3 regions of the Flavobacterium sp. GP15 genome follow, and region 2 is predicted to be linked to each of the others. Evidence: riboswitches for the same ligand, from Rfam matches in the RefSeq annotation. Region 2 holds a riboswitch; each other region holds the start of a gene.

Region 1 (2,208 bases), on a different contig from region 2:
TTATCGTCTAAATAGGTTTTGATTTGCGCTTGCATTTCCTCTGGTGTTTCATCGTATTCTCCAAAAGCATTTGGCAATCCTGCATTAGGATGCGCCGAAACATTAAATGAAGTATTGTGTGAAAGGGTTTTTAAATAAGGCTTTAACAAATCGGCACCAAGGGCACAATTAAAACCTACACTTAACAATGGAATGTGTGAAACTGAAACTAAGAAAGCTTCGACCGTTTGCCCAGAAAGTGTTCTTCCGGAAGCATCGGTAATGGTTCCAGAAACCATGATAGGAATATCAATATTGCGTTCGTCTTTCACTTCTTCGATAGCGAAAAGCGCCGCTTTAGCATTTAAGGTATCGAAAATAGTTTCGACTAATAATAAATCGCAACCGCCATCCATCAAAGCTTCTACTTGTTGTTTGTATGCCACGCGCAAATCATCAAAAGTTACGGCTCTATATCCAGGATCATTTACATCTGGTGACATGCTTGCTGTTCTGTTGGTTGGCCCTATAGAACCGGCTACAAAACGCGGTTTTTCTGGATTTTTTGCCGTGAATTCGTCAGCTACTTCTCGAGCAATTTTTGCAGATTGAAAATTCATTTCGTAAACCAAATCTTCGAGATGGTAATCGGCCATTCCGATTGTGGTACTCGAAAAAGTATTGGTTTCAATAATATCGGCTCCTGCTTCAAAGTATTTGGCATGAACTTCTCTAATCGATTTGGGTTGGGTTAGCGACAGTAAATCATTATTTCCTTTTAGTGAATGTGGAAAATCTTTGAAACGCACTCCACGAAAATCTTCTTCGGAGAAATTATAACGTTGCAACATGGTTCCCATGGCTCCATCTAAAATAAGAATTCTCTCTTTTATTGCCGTTTGAATGTTTGACATAATAGTTTCAGTTCTTGAAAATCTCTTTTTAGGAGATTTTTACTTTTGATTAATATTTACAAAAGTTCACTATAATGGCTTTTTAGCCCTGATGGAAGCGGTATCCTTTTATTCTGGGGTTCAGAATAAAAGATATAGCGTACAGCAGGAAGAATATTGGCAAAAAAAGCACCAATAATCCGCTCAAAAAGGATATTAAAATGTTGTCAAGAAAAGGTTGGGGAAATACTAAGTGTGTATTCGTGTGTTATCTATCCACATATTTTGTGGTAGAATGTAGCACCTTCTTTATAAAATAAAGGGTTGCTAAGGTTTCATTGGGTCTTTCCCTCCGCCTTTCGTGATAACTTTCAATAAATATAGGAACACTGCAAAGTAAAGACATAGCGTTACTACTTGCAAGTAATAACGCTATATTTTTTAACTATTTTTTGGTAAATTGTTAAACTATTGCTTTTACCACAGCTTTTGGTGCTTCTTTACGAGTACCATCAAATCCGTCAACACCGCTAACGGTAGTGTATTTTAGCACATATTTCTTACCTGGATTAATGATTTGGTAAGCAGCTTGACACATTAAAGTAGCTTCATGAAAACCACAAAGGATTAATTTGAGTTTTCCTGGATAGGTATTTACGTCACCAATGGCAAAAATACCAGGAATATTGGTTTGATAATCTAACGCATTATTTACTTTAATCGCATTTTTTTCTATTTCTAATCCCCAATCTCCAATAGGACCTAATTTGGGCGTAAGACCGAAAAGAGGAATAAAATAATCTGTTTCGATGGTTCTTGTCGCACCATTTTCTTCGAGCAAAATTGATTCTATGCGCTCTGCGCCATTGATACCAATAACCTCAGCTGGAGTAATTAATCTGATTTTTCCTGCTGTTTTTAACTCTTGTACTTTATCAACAGAATCTAATGCTCCTCTAAATTCATTTCTTCTGTGCACTAAAGTTACTTCTGAAGCTATATTGGATAAGAAAATACTCCAGTCTAATGCAGAATCTCCACCACCAGCAATTACAACTTTCTTGTCTCTGAATTTTTCTGGATTTTTGATAAAATACTTGATTCCTTTGTCTTCATAAAAATCGATTCCATCAATAAGAGGTTTTCTTGGCTCAAAACTTCCTAAGCCGCCTGCAATTGCAATAACAGGAGCATGAAATTGTGTTCCTTTATTAGAGGTAACTATAAAAGTTCCGTCCTCTTGCTTATCTATTGTTTCTGCTCGTTCTCCTAGCGTAAATCCTGGTTCAAATTGCTTGATTTGTTCCATTAAATTATCAACTAAATCTCCCGCTAA
Region 2 (2,208 bases):
TAGCTATTAATGTAAAAACAAATAAGAACAAGTGATACCAAGCATTACTAATCAAATCTAAAAAGTTCAGCTTTCCATCTGCAAAGCTTAATATCAAAAGTACTTGAGCTCCATAAGGTAATATTCCTTGAATAACACAAGAAAAAATATCAAGTATGGTCGCGGTTTTCTTTGCACTCAAATTGTATTCATCATTAATTTCTTTTGCAATACTTCCTGTAATCACAATAGAAACGGTGTTATTAGCGATTGCTAAATTGGTTAATCCAACTAAAACACCAATTCCTGTCTGCGCCGATTTCTTACTCTTTATTCGCTTTTTAACTTGATATAAAACGTAATCAATTCCGCCCGCTTTATCAACCATCGCAGCTAAACCACCTGAAAGCATAGAAAGTAAGAATATTTCTGTCATACTGGTAAAACCTTCATATATTTTTTGGGTAAAAACCATAAGCGTAAAATTACCACCAAAATAACCTATAATTCCCGCTAACAATGTTCCTATAATTAAGGTAGAAAATACATTAATTCCAGAAACTGCTAATACAATAACGAGTATATAGGGTATGATAGCAATCCAATTAAAATCAGTTTTAGGGATGGCAACAGAAACAATTTCTGAGTTTAAACCCAAATAGAAAAATACTGCAATTGTAATTATAGCAGCTGGAAAAGCAATAAATAAATTAATTTTAAACTTGTCTTTGAGTTTACAACCTAAAGATTGTGTTGCCGCAATAGTAGTATCCGAAATCATAGAGAGATTGTCTCCTAACATAGAACCACCCAATAATGCACCCGAAATCAAAGGTAATGAAGCACCACTTTTATCCGCTAAACTCACTGCTATAGGACCAATTGCAACAATTGCCCCAACAGACGTACCAGTTGCAGTAGATAAAAATGCGGCAATCAAAAAAATACCTAAAGGAAAATAAGCAACATCAATATTGTTTATTCCCAAATTTACAACAGCATCTACTCCACCAGTAGCTTTACTCACTACAGCAAAAGCACCAGCAAGTAAATAAATAAGACACATCGTCATTATTTTACTTTCACCACAACCAGCAATTAGCGTATTCACTTTATCTTCTGTAGAAGATTTAAAAAGTAGGAAAGCCGCAATTATTCCAATTAAAACAGCAATTGGAGACGGGAAAGCATAAAAATCATCTAGCCAAATACCAACTCCTAAAAAAGTAGCAATAAAAATAAATAAAGGAATTAATGCGAATGGATTACCATTATTTTCACCTTGTTTAGTCATAATCATTTTTTAAATTAAAGGGCTATGACGAAAAACAAAAAAGCAAAACAGGAATAAAAAAACAACATTTTTTCCAAAGGATTTGGCTTATCGTTTTAGCACCTTGCTCGTTGTTGCAGGTTGCTATCTCTATTAAGAGATTCGTGATAACGGGAGCAAAAATAGTACTTATTTTTTTATATAAACAAATAAAAAATACTATTTATGAATTTAAAACAAAAAAAAAGACCTTACCGAAGTAAAGTCTTTCAATTGTATTAGTATAGAAATAACTTAAAAAGCTACATTCCATTTTGGCAATTTTCCATTTTCATCTAAGAAATTTTGTAAAACTTGTGCTTCTACAAATGTTGGAATTACTTTAGAATTATCATTAAAAGTCTCATACCAAACTACTTCAAGTGTGCTAATATCTTCTTTTTTCATTTGTGCTGGCCAAGAATATTTTCTTCCTGTTTTAGCGAATTGGTGTCCTTCGACTATTTTGTCATTCAAACCACCATTTTTAATTTTCAAAGTTCCGTCATTTTGAACAGTTCCAGTAGAACCAACCATAATTAACTCTTTTACTTCACCAACTGCATAAACCAAAAACACACCAGATCCTTCAGATGCATTGCAAACTTCTGCTAAACTATCTTCTGCTGTAAATGAAAACTGATTGGTAACTTTGAATTTTTCTAACTCCTTGTACATATATTATATTTTTATTTGAAATGGTCTTCCTAGATAAAACTCACAAAAATCGGAAAAGTTATCTAAACCATTCGTTTACATTTTTTATTTATCAAAAATAAATCTATTAAACACTATTTTTAATAAAGTGCAAAGGTATTCTTTAATTCCATTCAATAATAAAAAAGCCCCACAAAATGTGAGGCTTTTAATTTTTTTTTATAAATATAAAAGATTATCCTAAAACTTCTTTTACTTTT
Region 3 (2,208 bases), on a different contig from region 2:
TGTAACTATTTTAAAGAATATAAAAAGCATTACAAAAAGTCAAACGAGGGGAATATGAATTCATTATCATTATATCCTTATATGCAGCAGAAATGGCAATTTTTTAAAAAGCAAATCAGCAGGGCCTACAAATACAATCGTTTGAATGATCAACAAATTGAAAGACTGATGAATATGAAAACAATAGAAGGTTGTTAACGATTATTTAATATTAGAAATCCAGTCTTTTTATTTGGAAATATGAATTAAAAGTTGCATATTTGATTTTGAAAAAAATAAAGATGAAATATACAATTTACACTATGTTTAAAGTCGGTCAGGATAATTCCTGAGGGTAGTTTATTGCATAATTTTAAATTAAAATTATAAGAAATAAGCTTCCCATGATAGGGAGGCTTTTTTTATGAGCATACAAAATTAAATTGATTTATATTAGAATCGGAAATAGATGAAAAAACTAATAAACAAGACAATAAATACCGTAAAAGTCACCAATGTAATTGTGGTGTGTACCATTTTATGCATGCATGACTGTTGATTCCAAAAGTATAAGTTTGATATATAACTTAAAACCCTTTTGGATAGTCATCTAAAAGGGTTTTTGTTTTTTTACTAGTATTTGAAAACTAAGATAGTATAACAACAATAAGAACAAAAAAGAATTTTATAAACCTAAACAATTATTAAATTATGAGTGCAACTAAGTATTTTGCAAAAACATTTCAGTTATTAAAAAGTATTAATTTCAGAAATAAAACAGTAAAGGGGAACGACTTTATCAATGAACTAATCGATTCGAGATTTGAATTTTCAAAAAATGATGCTTTGCCACAAAATAAAGTGACAGATTCATTACTTTTTTTAATGTATTCAAAAGAGAATGAAGCGTTGTTTATTTAGGAAATGGGAAAGTAATTTCCATTATCTGATGATACAAAAAAATGCAAAGTGTTACTCTGATATAGTATAGTTTTACTTTTAATTTATAAGTTTAACACTTTGCTTTTATTTTTCTTATAAAAATCAAAAGACACGAAAATTTGGTTTTTAAAAATAATAGCAGTTAATTTGCTGCTTTAAGTTCACACTTGTATTGAAATGTTATAAAGAAAGGCAGAGGGATTAGACCCGATGAAGCCTTAGCAACCCTTCGATTTATCGGAGAAGGTGCTGCATTCTACCTTGAACTGAATTTGTTTCAGTTGCTAGGAAAGATAACAATAAGAATTCGTCTAGATACCCAATATTCTAGCTTTCTTTCTAATATTTCCAGACACAAATCAAAAATCATAAAAGATTTGAAATTGGAAAATAAACCTTCATTAATTAAATTACAAGATTTCACCACTCATAATGGTGCTTTCTATGCTACCCTAAATTTAAGCTATCAGATTTTTGGCGCCGATTTGCATTCTGCTCCCATAATTTTAATTAATCATGCTTTAACTGGAAACTCACAAGTTATTGGTGAAGCTGGTTGGTGGAACGAAATAGTAGGCGTTGATAAAACAATTGATACCCGAAAATATACCATCATCGCTTTTGATGTTCCAGGCAATGGTTTTAATTCAGCTACCATCGACAATTACAAGGATTTTATTGCAAGAGATATTGCTAAAATTTTTCTGGAAGGACTTCGTGTGCTAAAAGTTGATCAACTTTTTGCGCTTATCGGTGGATCAATAGGTGGAGGAATAGGTTGGGAAATTTTGGCCTTAGAGCCTAAATTAACTCAAAATTTCATTCCCATTGCTACCGATTGGAAGGCTACCGATTGGTTGATTGCTAACTGTTATTTGCAAGAGCAAATCTTAAATAATTCTAAAAAACCTATAGAAGATGCACGCATTCACGCAATGTTGTGTTACCGAACTCCTGAATCTTTTAAGGAAAAATTTAATCGAGATATTAATGTGCAACTCGAAACTTTTCAAGTGGAGAGTTGGTTGAATTATCACGGAGAAAAATTGGAAAAAAGATTTCAGTTATCGGCCTACAAGATGATGAATCAATTATTAAAAACCATTGATATCACTCGGAATAGAGAATCTTTTGAATCTCTTATTTCTAAAGTTGATGCCAATATTTATATAGTAGGAATCAACTCTGACTTGTTTTTTACGGCAAAGGAGAATAAAGAAACATACAACGATATCAAAAAATTTAAAAACAATGTATTCTATAGCGAGATTGACTCGCAGCACGGAC

The links. A riboswitch is a leader RNA that binds a small molecule or an ion and turns the genes downstream of it on or off. The one in region 2 is predicted to bind S-adenosylmethionine.
Region 1: linked by a shared signal. The riboswitch ahead of H2650_RS13370 (homocysteine S-methyltransferase family protein) and the one ahead of H2650_RS11780 (Na+/H+ antiporter NhaC family protein) in region 2 are both predicted to bind S-adenosylmethionine.
Region 3: linked by a shared signal. The riboswitch ahead of thrA (bifunctional aspartate kinase/homoserine dehydrogenase I) and the one ahead of H2650_RS11780 (Na+/H+ antiporter NhaC family protein) in region 2 are both predicted to bind S-adenosylmethionine.

The regions. Positions count from the first base shown of each region.
Region 1 is NZ_JACFTC010000007.1:45,151-47,358, forward strand. Features, by position in the region: gene H2650_RS13370 (homocysteine S-methyltransferase family protein) at 1-893, opposite strand, end outside; SAM riboswitch class I at 1,138-1,243, opposite strand; gene H2650_RS13375 (NAD(P)/FAD-dependent oxidoreductase) at 1,336-2,208, opposite strand, start outside.
Region 2 is NZ_JACFTC010000005.1:153,983-156,190, forward strand. Features, by position in the region: gene H2650_RS11780 (Na+/H+ antiporter NhaC family protein) at 1-1,273, opposite strand, end outside; SAM-I-IV-variant riboswitch at 1,331-1,428, opposite strand; gene H2650_RS11785 (hypothetical protein) at 1,547-1,969, opposite strand; gene sucD (succinate--CoA ligase subunit alpha) at 2,184-2,208, opposite strand, start outside.
Region 3 is NZ_JACFTC010000007.1:60,707-62,914, reverse strand. Features, by position in the region: gene H2650_RS13440 (hypothetical protein) at 1-198, shown strand, start outside; gene H2650_RS13435 (hypothetical protein) at 691-900, shown strand; SAM riboswitch class I at 1,099-1,221, shown strand; gene thrA (bifunctional aspartate kinase/homoserine dehydrogenase I) at 1,305-2,208, shown strand, end outside.